Regions from separate parts of the Pseudaquabacterium inlustre genome, predicted to be linked through region 2. Evidence: predicted binding sites of a transcription regulator. Region 2 holds the regulator's gene; the other holds the start of a gene.

Region 1 (7,699 bases), on a different contig from region 2:
ACGCCGATGATGTTGCTGATGGTGGCCGTGGGCGCGATGGCCACGCAGTTGCTGTTGCGCATGCCGTGGGCCGCGATGCGCGCGCGCAGCGCGTCCCATTCCATCGTGCTGCTGCGGTCGACCTGCACGTACTGCTCACCGCGGGCCTGGGCCAGCAGTTCCAGGCTGTCCTGCGGCAGGATGCCGCGGTCCCACAGGCTGCCGCGGTAGCTGCTGTAGCGGCCGCGCTCCTCGGCCAGCTCGGTGCTGGCCCAGTAGGCGTGGTAGCAGATGGCTTCCATCGAGCGGTCGGCGAACTCCACCGCGGCCACGCTGCCGTAGGGCACGCGCAGCTGGTACAGCGCATCCTGGAAGCCCATCAGGCCCAGGCCCACCGGGCGGTGGCGCAGGTTGCTGTCGCGCGCCTTCTTCACCGCGTAGTAGTTGATGTCGATGACGTTGTCGAGCATGCGCATCGCGATGGACACGGTGCGCTTCAGCTTGGCCTGGTCGATCTGGCCGTCCTTCAGATGCTGGGCCAGGTTGATCGAGCCGAGGTTGCACACGGCGATCTCGGTGTCGCTGGTGTTCAGCGTGATCTCGGTGCACAGGTTGCTGCTGTGCACCACGCCCACGTGCTGCTGCGGGCTGCGCACGTTGCAGGCATCCTTGAACGTGATCCAGGGATGCCCGGTCTCGAACAGCATGGTCAGCATCTTGCGCCACAGGTCCTTGGCCGGCATGCGCTTGAACAGCTTGAGCTCGCCGCGGTCGGCCTTGGCCTCGTAGGCCGTGTAGGCGGCCTCGAAGTCGGCACCGAACTTGTCGTGCAGGTCGGGGCAGGTGCTGGGGCTGAACAGCGTCCACTCGCCGCCCTCGATCACGCGGCGCATGAACAGGTCGGGGATCCAGTTGGCGGTGTTCATGTCGTGCGTGCGCCGACGGTCGTCACCGGTGTTCTTGCGCAGCTCGAGGAACTCCTCGATGTCCAGGTGCCAGGTCTCCAGGTAGGCGCAGACCGCGCCCTTGCGCTTGCCACCCTGGTTGACGGCCACCGCCGTGTCGTTCACCACCTTCAGGAACGGCACCACGCCCTGGCTCTTGCCATTGGTGCCCTTGATGTAGCTGCCCAGCGCGCGCACGCGGGTCCAGTCGTTGCCCAGACCGCCGGCGAACTTGGAGAGCAGCGCGTTCTCCTTCAGCGCCTCGTAGATGCCGTCCAGATCGTCGGCCACAGTGGTGAGGTAGCAGCTGGACAGCTGCGAACGCAGCGAGCCGCTGTTGAACAGCGTGGGCGTGCTGCTCATGAAGTCGAACGACGACAGCACGTCGTAGAACTCGATGGCGCGCGCCTCGCGGTCGATCTCGTTGAGCGCCAGGCCCATGGCCACGCGCATGAAGAAGGCCTGCGGCATCTCGATGCGCACGTCCTCCACATGCAGGAAGTAGCGGTCGAACAGGGTCTGCAGGCCCAGGTAGTCGAACTGCAGGTCGCGCTCAGGCTTCAGCGCCGCGCCCAGGCGGGCCAGGTCGAACTGCTGCAGCTTGCTGTCCAGCAGTTCGTGCTGCACGCCCTTCTTGATGAACTGCGGGAAGTACTCGGCATAGCGCTCGGCCATCTGGGCCTGCGTGACCTCTTCACCCAGGATCTCGCGGCGGATGGTGTGGCACAGCAGGCGCGCGGTGGCACGGCTGTAGCCGGGGTCCTTCTCGATCTGGGTGCGGGCGGCCAGGATGGCGGCCTTGTAGACCTCGTCGATGGGCACGCCGTCGTACAGGTTGCGGCGCGTCTCGGCCAGGATGGGCTCGGGCTTCACGTCGGCACCCAGGCCGGCGCAGGCCGACTCAATCAGCGTGTTCAGCGCGGCCAGGTCCAGCGGCACGCGGCGGCCCTTGTCGGTCACTTCCAGCGCCGGCACCGGCGGGGCGGCCTGCTCCACCTGGCGGGCACGCTCCTGCGCGCGGCGCTCGCGGTACAGCACGTAGGCGCGGGCCACTTCATGGTGGCTGCCGCGCATCAGGCCCAGCTCGACCTGGTCCTGCACGTCCTCGATGTGGAAGGTGCCACCGCCCGGGCGGCTGCGCATCAGCGCGCGCACCACCGATTCGGTCAGCGCGTCCACCGTCTCGCGCACGCTGGCCGAAGCCGCGCCCTGGGTGCCATGCACCGCCAGGAAGGCCTTCATCAGCGCAACGGCGATCTTGTTGGGCTCGAAAGCCACCACCGAGCCATTGCGCCGAATGATCTGGTAGCCCGCGTAGGCCGACGTGGGGCCCTCGCTGCTGGCCGCGACATGCGGCGCGATTCCGACGGACGGGCTGCTGGTGACGAGTGCTTGCATGGATTCCCCTTGCGTGAATCGCGGCTGGGGGCCGCTGGATGTTCGGTACGACATGACGGTGCGCCCTCACGCACCGGACGTGCCGCCCTGACCGGGCCCGGGGCTGCATCCACCCACACCGGCGGCCCGGGTGCCCGCAGGCACCACGTCCAAAACTGCTGGTGTGGAGGGAGGAACAGCCGCCGCGCGAAGTGGGTCAGGGCGTTGTGTTCAGGGCGCGCAGCATAGCATGAAGGGACACTATATCTGGGGGTGCGCACAGCTCTCAAGCACTACCGGTAGCGTGCTTACCCTGCTTGACGACGAGACACCCGCCCCACGGCGGAGCGCCCCGATTTGGCGCATGCCGCGCCCTGCCGCATGGCTGCGGGCGCCCGGCCCCGCAGGCCGCGCCAATGCAGGTCAAACCGCCGGGTTCGGCCCGCCAGACCGCACCACGGCTGGCCCCGCGCCGGGCGCGTCAGCACCATCGCGGCGCATCGGCGGCTGTGGCGCCGCCGCACCCGCGGCGGCCGGTCCGGCCGCGGCGCACCAATGCGCCGGCCATCGCGCATCGGCCAGCAGCCGGGCCCAGTCGAATCCCGGCCCGGGGTCGCGCTTGCGCAACGGCGCCACATGCTCATGGCCGGCCACGTCACGCACCGGGTAGGCCTGCGCAATGGCGGCGAGCAAGCCGCCCAGCACCTGGTACTGCGCCGGCTCGAAGCACTCGCCTTCCAGGCCCTCGAGCTCGATGCCGATCGACCAGTCGTTGCAGTTGTCGCGGCCACGCCATTGCGACACGCCGGCATGCCAGGCGCGCTGATCGCAGGAGACGAACTGCAGCACCGCACCATCGCGCCGCACCAGGAAGTGCGCCGACACCTGCAGGCCGCGGATCTGGCCGTAGTACGGGTGCGCCTCCCAGTCGAGCCGGTTGGTGAACAGGCGCTCGATGGCGTCGCCCCCGTACTCGCCGGGCGGCAGGCTGATCGAGTGCAGCACCACCAGTTCCACCGCCGCGCCGGACGGTCGCGGACCGAAATTCGGCGACGGACAGCGGGCGGCCGGGCGCCACCAGCCGTCCTGCCAGCCGTCCTGCCTGCCGCCCTGGGTGAGCGCCTGCGCCGATGCCGCGTGCCCGGCGCCGCCCTCAGTCGCCGCCATGCTCGGCCACCTGGATGCCCAGCCGCGCCATGCGGTAGCGCATCTGGCGCAGCGACAGGCCCAGGCTGGCCCCGGCCGCCGTGCGGTTGAAGCGGTGCTTCTCCAATGCACGCACCAGCACATCACGCTCCACCTGGTCGAGGTAGACGACCAGATCCGCCGGCAGTTCGGCCGGCACCGCCGGGCTGGCGACCGGCGCCACCGGGCGCGGCGGCGCCAGGTCGGGCGCCTCGTCGGCCTCGGCCTCGGCGCCTTCGTCGTCGGGCAGGCCCAGGTCCTGCGGCTGGATCAGGTCGCCGCCGGTCAGCGTGACCGCACGGTGCAGCAGGTTCTCCAGCTCGCGCACATTGCCGGGAAAGCCGTGGCGTGCCAGCAGCGCGGCGGCGGCCGGGCTCAGCCGGGGGGCCGGTGACACGCCGGCATCGGTGGCGATGCGCGCCAGCACGGCCGCCGCGATGTCGGCCAGGTCGTCCACCCGCTCGCGCAGCGGCGGCATGCGGATCTGGATGACGTTCAGGCGGTAGAACAGGTCCTGCCGGAAGCGGCCCTCGTGCACCTCGACCGCCAGGTCCTTGTGCGTGGCGCTGACGATGCGCACGTTCACCGGCGCCTCGGCCACCGCGCCGATCGGTCGCACCGAGCGCTCCTGGATCGCCCGCAGCAGCTTGCTCTGCATGGCCAGCGGCAGGTCGCCGATCTCGTCGAGGAACAGCGTGCCGCCCTGGGCCGCCTGGAAGAAGCCGGCGCGGTCTTCCTGCGCGCCGGTGAAGGCGCCCTTGCGGTAGCCGAAGAACTCGGCCTCCAGCAGCTGCTCGGGGATGGCGCCGCAGTTCACCGCGACGAAGGGCATGGCTGCGCGGCTGCTCACGTCATGGATGGCCCGCGCCACCAGTTCCTTGCCGGTGCCCGATTCGCCCTGCACCAGCACCGGCGCCATGCCGCGCGCCACGCGCTCGATCAGGGCCCGCACCTGCTGCATGGCCGCCGAGCGCCCCACCAGCCGGCGCAGCGCCGGGTGGCCGGCCTCGGCCAGGGCATCGCCCGGTCCCGCCACCGCCGCCGCTTCGGCCGGCGCCACGGGCGTCGGCCCCTGGGCCGACGGCAGCACGCTGCGCCCCAGCGCCGAGGCCACCACGCTGCGGAACTGGCGCAGGTCCACGGGCTTGGTCAGGTAGTCGAAGGCGCCGGCCTTGAGGGCCTCGACCGCGTTCTCGGCCGAGCCGTAGGCGGTGATCACCAGCGTCTTCTCGGGCCGGCCCTGGGCCTCGATGCGGCGCAGCAGGTCGAGCCCGTTGCCGTCGGGCAGCTTCATGTCGGTGATCACCGCGTTGTAACGGCGCTCGCCCAGGCGCGTCCAGGCTTCCTCGACCGTGCCGGCGCTGTCGACGTCGTAGCCCTCGCGGATCAGCGTCAGCTCGTACAGCGTGCGCAGGTCGGGTTCGTCATCCACCACCAGCAGGCTGTAGGGCGCGGTCATCGTTCGGGGTTCGTGGCGGTGGGGTCGGAGGATGTCAACCGGCAGCGGCCAGGCGCATCACCACGCTGAACACGTTGCGATGCCGCTGGTGGGCCGCAGCCAGGCGGAACTCGATGCTGGCGCCATAGCGCTCGCACAGCTCGCGGCAAATATACAGGCCGAGTCCGCCGCCCCGGCTGCGCGTGGAGAAGAAGGGTTCGAACAGGTGGCGCTCCACCTCGGGCGGGATCGGCTCGCCATCGCTGGCCACGCTCAACAGCACGGCGCGGCCGCCGGTCAGCGGGCGCAGCGTCAGCACCATCGCGCCAGGCTGGTCGCCGGCATGGCGCGCCGCGTTGTCGAGCAGGTTGACCAGCACGCGGCGCAGGTGGTCGGCATCGAAGCGCACGGTCAGCACCTCGTCGGGCAGGTGCACGGCCAGGCGTTCGTCGGCCCGCCACGAGCCGGGGGCGCTGCGCCGCCAGTCGGCCACCACCAGGGCCACCTCGGCGCGGGCGTCGATCTCGGCGCTGGACGGCGCGGCACCCGGCGCCACGGCCATCACATCGTCGACGATGCGCTTGAGCCGGTCGACGTTGTCGGCCACGATGCGCGTGAGCCGCTGCTGCTGCGGTGGCAGGTCGTCCTCCAGCAGCAGCGCATTGGCCTGGGCGATGGCCGCCAGCGGGTTGCGGATCTCGTGCGCGATGCCGGCCGACATGCGCCCCATGGCCGCCAGCTTCTCCTGGCGCTGGCGGCCGCGCAACAGGCGCAGGTCCTCGATGAACAGCACGCAGATGTCCTCGGGCGGCGTGTCGTCGGCGGCGATGCCGCTGCGCCGCGTGAAGCGCGCCCGCACCTGCACCGCACGGCCCTCGCCCTCGGCCTGCGGCAGCACCAGCTCGCGCGATGCCTCGGGCCAGCTGCCCTGCACATAGGCCTGCTGCAGGGCCAGACACAGCCCCACCAGCGCCGGCTCGCCCGACATCGGGCAGGGCAGCGCCAGGCGCTGGCCGGCCGCACCCAGCAGCTGCCGCGCGGCGGGGTTGATCGCGCGCAGCGTGCCGGCGCGGTCGATCACCAGCACGCCCTCGCTCATCTCCTCGATGACCACGCGGTTCAGCTGGGTCTGCTGGCGCGCCAGCTCCAGGCTGGTGCGCGCACTGCGCTCCTCGCGCGCCAGGCGCTGCGCCAACTCAGCCGACAGCAGCGCGATCAGGAACAGGCCGGCGCCCGACAGCCCGGCCTGCGACAGCACCAGCCACAGGTCGCCCGCCGGGTGATCGCCCCACCACGCGGTGCCCAGCAGCACCAGCGTGACCGCGGCCGCGGTGCCCAGCGCCAGCACTCGACGGGTGAGCACGCCGGCCATCAGCACCGGCAGCACCAGCAGCGCGCCGTAGTTCAGCTGGCCGGCCGAATCGAGCAGGCGCAGCGCCGTGAAGGCCAGCAAATCGACACCGATGGTCCACAGCCATTGCCGCGGCTGCAGGCGTTGGGCCGGCGGGCCGTCCTGCACGCCCCGCAGCACCCACAGCGACACGGCCTGGCTGGCGTAGCACAGCGCCACCACCATCATCAGCAGCGGCGGGCGGCTGCCCAGCAGCCCGGCCACCCAGGGCGCCAGCACCAGCGCGGCGCCCAGCGCGGCACGCGCCAGCACATAGGTGCGCAGGATGCGGGGCAGCGCCGCGCCCTCGTCGGCCAGGCGGCGGGCGGCCGCGCTGCGCGCGCCGGGCGGCCCGCTGTCCTCGTCGCCGTCGCGCCGACCGCCGGCGGCAGCGCCGCTGCGCGTGTCGCCCCACAGGCTCAGCCAGCTGTCGCCCACCGACGAGCGCGGCGTGCGGCGCCGATCACCCTGCCGGCGATCGCCCTGGCGGCGGCGCTCGGTGCCGCGCGGACCGGCCATCACGCGTGCGGCGCGCGCGGCCCCAGCGCGCGGTGCGCCGGACTGCAGTAGATGTGCGAGCCGTCCAGCACGGCATCGGCCGCCGGCAGGTGCAGGCCGCAGTGCGCGCAGGCCACCATGGCCTCGGGTGCAGCCGCGCCGGCGCGGCGCGTCGGCGCCTGGCGCCCCTCGGCCGCACCCGACCCGCGTGCGCGGCCCAGCAGCTTCCACAGCACCAGGCCCAGCACCAACAGCAGCAACAGGTATTTCACGATCCAGCCCGCATCAGGCCGCCGCGCGGCCCAGCACCACTTCGAATACGAAGCGCGAGCCCACGTAGGCCAGCAGCAGCAGCGCTGCCCCCACGTACAGCCAGCGCGTGGCACGCCGCCCGCGCCATCCCTGGCGATGCCGGCCGATCAGCAGCGCCGCCACCACCGCCCAGCCCAGCAGCGAGAACACCGTCTTGTGGTTGAAGCGGAACGGCGCCGCCGTCATCACGCCCAGCACCAGCGCGGCGGTGAGCACCACGAACCCCGCCTCGACGAAGCGGAACGTCAGGCGCTCGAGCCGCAGCAGCGGCATGCCCATCGGGCCCGCGCCGGCCGCCCGGCCCGGCAGACCGACCTGGCCCGAGGCGGTGGCCAGCAGACCGGCACGCGAACGCATCGCACGCTCGGCCGAATCCAGCATCGTGGCGTGCAGCACCGCCGCGCCGAACAGGCCGTACGAGGCCACGCCCAGCACCCAGTGCAGCGGCGCCCACGGGCTGGCCAGCACATGCACCTCGCCCGGAAAGGCCCAGGCCAGCAGCACCGCGGCAGCACCCACCACGGCCAGCGCGCGGCGCACCGCGGGCAGCGGCACGAGGCGGCTTTCCACCGCATG
Region 2 (7,699 bases):
GCGTGGTGGCCGGATCGGCGCCCAGCGCCACGGCGATCGGGAACGGCTGGCCGGGGTTGGCGCGGGCGAAGTCACGAAAATCCAGCGCGCCGCCGCGGTGCGCCAGCCAGCGCATGATGACCTCGCGCGGGCCGATCACCTGCTGGCGGTAGATGCCGATGTTCTGGCGCAGGCGCGGCCGCGCCACGCCCTGCGGACCGCGTGTGACCACCAGGCCCCAGGTGATCAGCGGCGCAGCGTCGCCCGGCCAGCAGGTCTGGATCGGCCACTGGCCGAGGTCGATCTCGTCACCCAGCTGTTCCACCTCGCGGCAGGGGCCGTCGCGGCGGCGCGTGGGCTTCATGTCCCACACGGCCTTGGCCAGTTGCACGAAGCGGCCGGCGTCCTTCAGCCCCTGCGGCGGCTCGGGCTCCTTCAGCCGTGACAGCAGCGTGCCGATATCGCGCAGCTCGGACACATCGGCCGCACCCATGCCCAGCGCCACGCGCCGCGGCGTGCCGAACAGGTTGGCCAACACCGGCACGCGGTGGCCGGTGGGCTGGCTGAACCACAGCGCCGGACCTTCGGCGCGCAGCACGCGGTCGGCCAGGGCGGTCATCTCGAGCACCGGCGACACCGGCGTCGTCACGCGGCGCAACTCGCCCTGCGCCTCCAGCTGGGCAGCGAAATCGCGCAAATCGCGGTATTTCATAATTCGGAATGAATAAGAGACGAAAGTCTTATGCTTGACCGGTTATTTCGAGGCTTCCTAGAATGCCTCTCAGCCCGATACTTCGGGTTAACCCGCGCCCGTCGTGCCGCTGGCTCGAGCAGGGCGCAACGCTGCCAGTTCCGGGTCTGTGCCCACGGCCACTGCAAGGTGGCTCCGGCAGACCAGCGGACGATTATCGGCCCCCGACCCAAGCCCCTCCTCGCTGTGCGAGGCGCGGCCCGCCGTCGGAGGCCCGAAGAAAGGATGCACATGACAGCGATTGCGAAGCTGCGCGCCACCGCGTCGACCAGCCTGGCCTCGGCCCAGGTGTTCCTGCGCGACGTGGGCGCCGGCCTGCTGGAAGTCAGCCACAACTCGCTGGCCCTGCTGGGCCTGGCGGTGCTGGGCGCCGCCCTGTTCGCCGGCGGCCGTGAAGACATGCGCGACGCAATGGAGCGGCACGCCCTCGACTGGCTGCTCGCTCGCCAGGAAGCGCGCGAGCCGGCCGATGCGCTGGCCGAGATCACCGAACCCGATGCCGTGGCCCGGGCCACCGCGGCCGATCCCAAGGCCCTGCCGCGCCAGCAGGCCGCCGTGGCCGGCTGGCTCTCGCGCCGTTACCACGTGGCCCCCGAACCGGTGAGCCGCCTGGTGCAGGAAGCCTGGAGCGTGGGCCAGCGCATGGGCCTCGATCCCACGCTGATCCTGGCCGTGATGGCCATCGAGTCGAACTTCAACCCGTTCGCGCAAAGCGCCGTGGGCGCCCAGGGCCTGATGCAGGTGATGACCCGGGTGCACGACGACAAGTACGAAGCCTTCGGTGGCGTGCGCGCCGCCTTCGACCCGGTGAGCAACCTGCGCGTGGGCGTGCTGGTGCTCAAGGAATGCATCGCCCGCGCCGGCGGGCTGGAGGCCGGCCTGCGCTACTACGTGGGGGCCGCCAACCAGAACGACGACGGGGGCTACGCCGCCAAGGTGCTGGCCGAGCAGACCCATCTGCGCAAGGTGGCCGATGGCAAGACCGTGGCGGTGAATGCGCCGCTGCCCGCCGCGCAGCCGGTGGTGCCCGCCGCGCCGGCCAACACCGCCGACGACGGCGCGCCGGTCAAGTCGGCCGGCACATCCGCACACGACGAGCGGGTGGCCCTGCTGCGCTGACGCCCGTACGGGCCGAAGCCGCTAGAATCCAAAGTCTCGCGCAACTGGCGATCAGGGCCTCACCGGCCCGAGGTGGATTGACCACCGGGAAGCGCGAGCCGCCAGCCGCACGCCCAGCGTGACGACCGGCGATGTCAGCCGTTCGCCTGGGCAACCTGTTGCACCTTGCCACCGCGCGGGGTCGCCGCAACGGGTCTTCACCGCACCGTTGAAGAGGATGCCCTCCATGTTCGACCGCTCCCAATCCACCATCGCCAACGTCGATCCCGCGCTGTGGGCCGCCATCCAGGCCGAGAACCAGCGCCAGGAAGACCACATCGAGCTGATCGCCAGCGAGAACTACACCTCGCCCGCCGTGATGCAGGCGCAAGGCTCGCAACTGACCAACAAGTACGCCGAGGGCTACCCCGGCAAGCGCTACTACGGCGGCTGCGAGCATGTGGACGTGGTCGAGCAGCTGGCGATTGACCGCGCCAAACAGCTGTTCGGCGCCGAGTACGCCAACGTGCAGCCCAACAGCGGCAGCCAGGCCAACCAGGCCGTGTACTTCGGCCTGCTGCAGCCCGGCGACACCATCATGGGCATGAGCCTGGCCGAAGGCGGCCACCTGACCCACGGCATGCCGCTGAACATGTCGGGCAAGTGGTTCAAGGTGGTGTCCTACGGCCTGAACGCCCAGGAAGACATCGACTACGACGCGATGGAGCGCCTGGCCCACGAGAACAAGCCCAAGCTGATCATCGCCGGCGCCTCGGCCTTCTCGCTGCGCATCGACTTCGAGCGCATCGCCGGCATCGCCAAGGCCATCGGCGCGTACTTCTGGGTCGACATGGCGCACTACGCCGGCCTGATCGCCGCGGGCGTCTACCCCAACCCGGTGCCGCATGCCGACGTGGTGACCACCACCACGCACAAGACCCTGCGCGGCCCGCGCGGCGGCCTGATCCTGATGCGCGGCGAAGAGATCGCCAAGAAGATCAACTCGGCCATCTTCCCCGGCATCCAGGGCGGCCCGCTGATGCACGTCATCGCCGGCAAGGCCGTGGCGCTGCAGGAGGCGCTGTCGCCGGAGTTCAAGGCCTACCAGGAGCAGGTGGTGAAGAACGCCGCCGCCATGGCCGAGACGCTCAAGCAGCGCGGCCTGCGCATCGTCAGTGGCCGCACCGAGAGCCATGTGATGCTGGTCGATCTGCGCCCCAAGGGCCTGACCGGCAAGGAAGCCGAGGCGCTGCTGGGCCGCGCTCACATCACCTGCAACAAGAACGGCATCCCCAACGATCCGCAAAAGCCCATGGTCACCAGCGGCATCCGCCTGGGCAGCCCGGCGATGACCACGCGCGGCTTCAAGGAAGCCGAGGCCGTGAAGGTGGCCCACCTGATCGCCGACGTGCTGGACAAGCCCAACGACGAGGCCACGCTGGCCGCCGTGCGCGAGCAGGTGTCGGCGCTGACCCGCGCCTTCCCGGTCTACCGCTGACCGGACACGGCGGCGCAGTCGGGCCCGGCTTGAAGACGTAGCACCCCATGCGCTGCCCCTATTGCGCTCACAACGAGACCCAGGTCGTCGAGACCCGCGAGTCCGACGAAGGCGACGTCATCCGGCGTCGCCGCCGCTGCCTGAAGTGCGACAAGCGCTTCACCACCTACGAGCGGGCGGAGATCGCACTGCCGGCGGTGGTGAAGAAGGACGGCGCCCGGGTCGAGTTCGATCCCGCCAAGCTGCGCGGCTCGATGATGCTGGCGCTGCGCAAGCGGCCGGTCAGCGTCGAGCAGGTGGACGCGGCGATCGAGCGCATCCAGGAAAAGCTGCTGGCCAGCGGCGCCCGCGAGGTGCCGTCGGCCCGCGTGGGCGAGCTGGTGATGCGCGAGCTCAAGCGCATGGACAAGGTGGGCTATGTGCGCTTCGCCTCCGTCTACCGCAGCTTCGAGGACGTGGACGAGTTCAGGCAGCTGATCCGCGACATCTGATCCGCAACACCTGATCCCGGCCCGGCCATCGGGGCGATTCCCCCCTTTCGGGTGGCGCATCCCCCCCCGCGCCGCCCCTCCCTCCGAAAGCCCCCGCCCCCTCCCCCCGCGCGGGCGACGCGCCGCCGGGCGCCGATTTCTACAGTGTGCGCATCCCATCCCGATGCATGGAGCGCACATGTCCCAGACCCCCTGCTGCCCCCGGCCCCGCCCGCTGCCGCGCCAAACCAGCCGCGGCCTGACGATGGTGGAGTTGCTGTGCTGCCTGTGCATCAGCGGCCTGCTGCTCGCCGGCGCGCTGCCCTCGCTGCGCGACCTGCGCCTGCGGCAGACGCTGGACGCCGTGGCCGCGATGCTGGAGACCGATGTCCAGTACGCACGCTCGCTGGCCCGCGCCACCGACCGCACCGTGCGGCTGGCGGTGCAGGCGACCGCCGACGGCGGCAGCTGCTACGTGATCCACAGCGGGCCAGCCGGCGCCTGCAGCTGCGATGCCAGCGGTGCCGCCCGCTGCGACGAGCCGGCGCAGCTGCAACGCGTGCAGGTGCAGGCCGCCACGGCCGGCGTGCGCATCAGCACGGCCAGCCGCAGCCTGGTGTTCGACGCCGGCAAGGGCACGGTGACGCCCACGGCCACCTTCGTGGTCACCGACAGCGAGGGCCGCGCCCTGCACCAGATCGTCAACGTGCTCGGCCGCACGCGGTCCTGCTCGCCCAGCGGCCTGGCCGGCTACCGCCGCTGCGCCTGAGCGCTTCGCCGTCCAGCGGGCCCCTGAACCCCCGTGGTCACGGGAGTCGGCCGACGAGCGGTCAATCCCCCGCGATGAACGGCGCACCCGTGACAGGTTGCCGCGTGCATCGGCCAATAATCGGCACATGTTCACACCGTCTGCCCGCCCCCCGCGCGACCGCGGCTTCACGCTCGTCGAGTTGATGATCGTGCTGGCCGTGCTGGCCATCCTGGTGGGCGTGGCCTGGCCGTCCTACCAGTCCGCGGTGCAGAAGGGCCGCCGCGCCGACGCCATGGCCGCACTGGCCCAGCTGATGCAGGCGCAGGAACGCTGGCGCAGCGAGCACGCGAGCTACCAGGCCACGCTGTCCAGCCTGCCGGGCACCGGCAGCACGTCGCCCGAAGGGCACTACACGCTGACGCTGGTCGATGACTCGGTCACCGCCACCGGCTACACCGCCCGGGCCACGGCCAAGAGCAGTTCCCCCCAGACGCACGACAGCGTGTGCCGCGTGATGCAGGTGGCCGTGTCCGGCGGCAGCATCACCTACAGCTCGCTCACCGCCAGCAACACCACCAACTCCGCGCCCGATCCATGCTGGGTCAAGTGATGACACGACCGCGGTCCGCCCGCACCGGGCTGACCCTGGTCGAGATGCTGATCACCATGGCCGTGATGGCCGTGCTGGTGGCCATCGCCGTGCCGTCCATGTACCAGTTCATCATGCGCAAGCGGGTGCAGGGTGTGGCGGATGAGTTGTTGGGGGATGTGCGCTTGGCTCGCTCGGTACAAGCGCGCGACAACCGTGACACGGTGATCCGCTTCGGCAGCCTGGATGGCCAGACCTGCTACGTGGTGTACCACCCCAGTTCGCGCCTTGCCTGCGACTGCACGGCCACGCCGGTGTGCGCTTCGCGCGGTAGTTCCAGCGCAGTGGAAATCAAGACCGTGCGGCTGGCGAGCAGTGGCCGCGTGTCGGTCAACCCCGTCGACGACAGCGCGTCACTGCTGAAGTGGGACGCAGTCACTGGCTTGCCGACCGATGGCGTGACGCTGAACATCCAGGTGTCGGGCAGTTCTGGCGGCGAAGTCCGCATGCGAACCAATGCCACCGGCCGCGGACAGCTGTGCAGTGTCAGCGGCCACACCGGCACCTACCCGGCCTGCGCCACCACCACAACCTCGACGGAACAATGAGACACGCCTTGACGCGCGCCACTTTGTCGCCCCGCCCTCGCGGCATGTCGCTGGTGGAACTGATGGTCGGTGTGACCATCGGCCTGTTCATCCTGGCGGCGGCAACGCTGGTGGTCACCAGCCAGTTGGGCGACAACCGCCGAATGCTCACCGATGCCCAACTGCAGCAGGACATGCGCGCCACCATGGACATCGCCGTGCGTGACATGCGACGTGCGGGCTACTGGGCCCATGGCTGGAACAACGTCTGGGCCGACTCGGTGACCAACGCGATGGCGAACCCGTACAACACGGTGAGCGCCACACGCAGCAGTCGTGAAGGCGACTCGATCGTCTACGACCGTTCCACCGACGAGGAAGGTCAGCAGTCCGGCACCGACAACGACCGTGTCGATTCGTCGGAACGGGTGGGCTTTCGCTTCAACGCCGCGGCCGGCACGGTGGAAATGCTGATGGGCGGCGACACATGGCAGACCTTGACCGACCCTGCGGTGATGCGTGTGACAAGGTTTGATCTGACCTACACGACCCAGGCGGTGCCGCTGCCCTGCGGAGCGCAGTGCCCTGTCAGTTCCCGGGGCTGCGCGCTGGATCTGCTGGTGCGCAATGCCACATTGGTGTTCAGCGCACAGGCGGCGAGTGACGCCTCGGTCAAACGAAGCGTCCGCAGCGACCTGCGGCTGCGCAACGACATCCTGGTCGAGCGGAGTGGATGCTGACATGAGCCGCAGCGAGCCTCTCACCCTCTCCCTCCACCGTCGCCAGACACCGGCACGGGGATTGGCGGCCTTGACCATCGTGATGGTGCTGTTCCTGATCATGGCGATGGTCGCGGCCTACACGAACCGCAACCTGGTGTTCGAGCAACGCACGAGCGCCAACAGCTATCGCGCCGAGCGCGCCCTGGCCGCCGCGGATGCCGGCATCGACTGGGCGTTGTCGATGCTCAACAGCGGCCGCATCGACACGCGCTGCAGCCTGGACGCCGATGGCGGCAGTTCCTACCGCGCACGCTACCTGACCACCGACACCGAAGGTCGCATCAGCGTGGCCACCGGCACCGGCGGCGTCACCCTGTACTCGGGCTGTACCAATGTGGACGGTGCGCTGAGTTGTGGTTGCCCGACCGCCGACTCGCCGACGGTGTCGGTGAGCAACTCAGCCGATCCGCCAGGCAACGCGTTCCGCGTCAGCTACTTTGTGCCCGGCGGCGCGGCGCGCGCCGGGGCCATCGCACTGAACGTCCAAGGCTGCGGCACCCCGGGCGTCAGCGACGCAAACTGCGTCTCCGCATCCACCGATCCTCAGGTCGACGGCAGGGCGCGGGTGGTGGTCACGCTGGGCATGGTGCGTGCACTGCCGACACCGCCTGTGGCTGCACTCACTGCCGCCAACATGATCAGCGCCGCCGGCGTGGAACTGCAGATTGGCAACCAGGACAACCTGACCGGTGCCACCGTGCACACCGGCGCGGCCGGTCCCACCGATGCAGCCTCGACCAGCCGCTACGTGGTACCAGCAGGCGGCGGCGGCAACGGCTGGTTGGTCAACGACGGTGCGTTGTTCCAGAAGCGACTGCAGAACCTGGCTGATGGCGCCACCGCCAGCGATGGCATGTTCACCGCCACGTTCGGCATGGACGGGCCCAACTATCGCCGCCAGCAGGGTGTCGTGCGCAAGACTTGTACCGCAGCGTGCGGCATCGGCGACCTGGACTACATGCTCAAGTTGTTCCCTGGCCGCACGCTGTGGTTTGACGGTGATCTGAGTATTGACGGCAGCACCACGGCCGCTGCCGGCAGCATTGGCACCGTCGCCCAGCCGGCGCTGGTCATCGTCACCGGCACGCTGGGCGTCCAGCGCGACAACCCCATGGTCGGGCTGTTCTATGCAAGTGCCGTGAATTGGTCTGCGGCCGGCGCCTCGCTGCGTGGTGCGTTGATCTCGGCCTCGGA

Evidence for each region. The regulator NrdR, encoded in region 2, represses ribonucleotide reductase genes. The targets are predictions, from matches to a motif close to CACNANATNTNGTG.
Region 1: AACH10_RS24755 (ribonucleoside-diphosphate reductase subunit alpha) is a predicted target of NrdR. The motif match lies at 2,560-2,573, and genes of this name have one in related genera.

What each region holds. Positions count from the first base shown of each region.
Region 1 covers NZ_JBBUTH010000011.1:447,685-455,383, reverse strand. Annotated here, with positions in the region: gene AACH10_RS24755 (ribonucleoside-diphosphate reductase subunit alpha) at 1-2,321, opposite strand, end outside; gene ampD (1,6-anhydro-N-acetylmuramyl-L-alanine amidase AmpD) at 2,724-3,467, opposite strand; gene AACH10_RS24745 (sigma-54-dependent transcriptional regulator) at 3,454-4,944, opposite strand; gene AACH10_RS24740 (sensor histidine kinase) at 4,979-6,832, opposite strand; gene AACH10_RS24735 (PP0621 family protein) at 6,832-7,083, opposite strand; gene AACH10_RS24730 (cytochrome C assembly family protein) at 7,097-7,699, opposite strand, start outside.
Region 2 covers NZ_JBBUTH010000001.1:188,024-195,722, forward strand. Annotated here, with positions in the region: gene AACH10_RS00905 (UbiD family decarboxylase) at 1-691, opposite strand, end outside; gene AACH10_RS00910 (lytic transglycosylase domain-containing protein) at 962-1,849, shown strand; ZMP/ZTP riboswitch at 1,880-2,008, shown strand; gene glyA (serine hydroxymethyltransferase) at 2,076-3,326, shown strand; gene nrdR (transcriptional regulator NrdR) at 3,374-3,817, shown strand; gene AACH10_RS00925 (GspH/FimT family pseudopilin) at 3,996-4,565, shown strand; gene AACH10_RS00930 (type IV pilin protein) at 4,693-5,157, shown strand; gene AACH10_RS00935 (prepilin-type N-terminal cleavage/methylation domain-containing protein) at 5,157-5,744, shown strand; gene AACH10_RS00940 (PilW family protein) at 5,753-6,463, shown strand; gene AACH10_RS00945 (PilX N-terminal domain-containing pilus assembly protein) at 6,465-7,699, shown strand, end outside.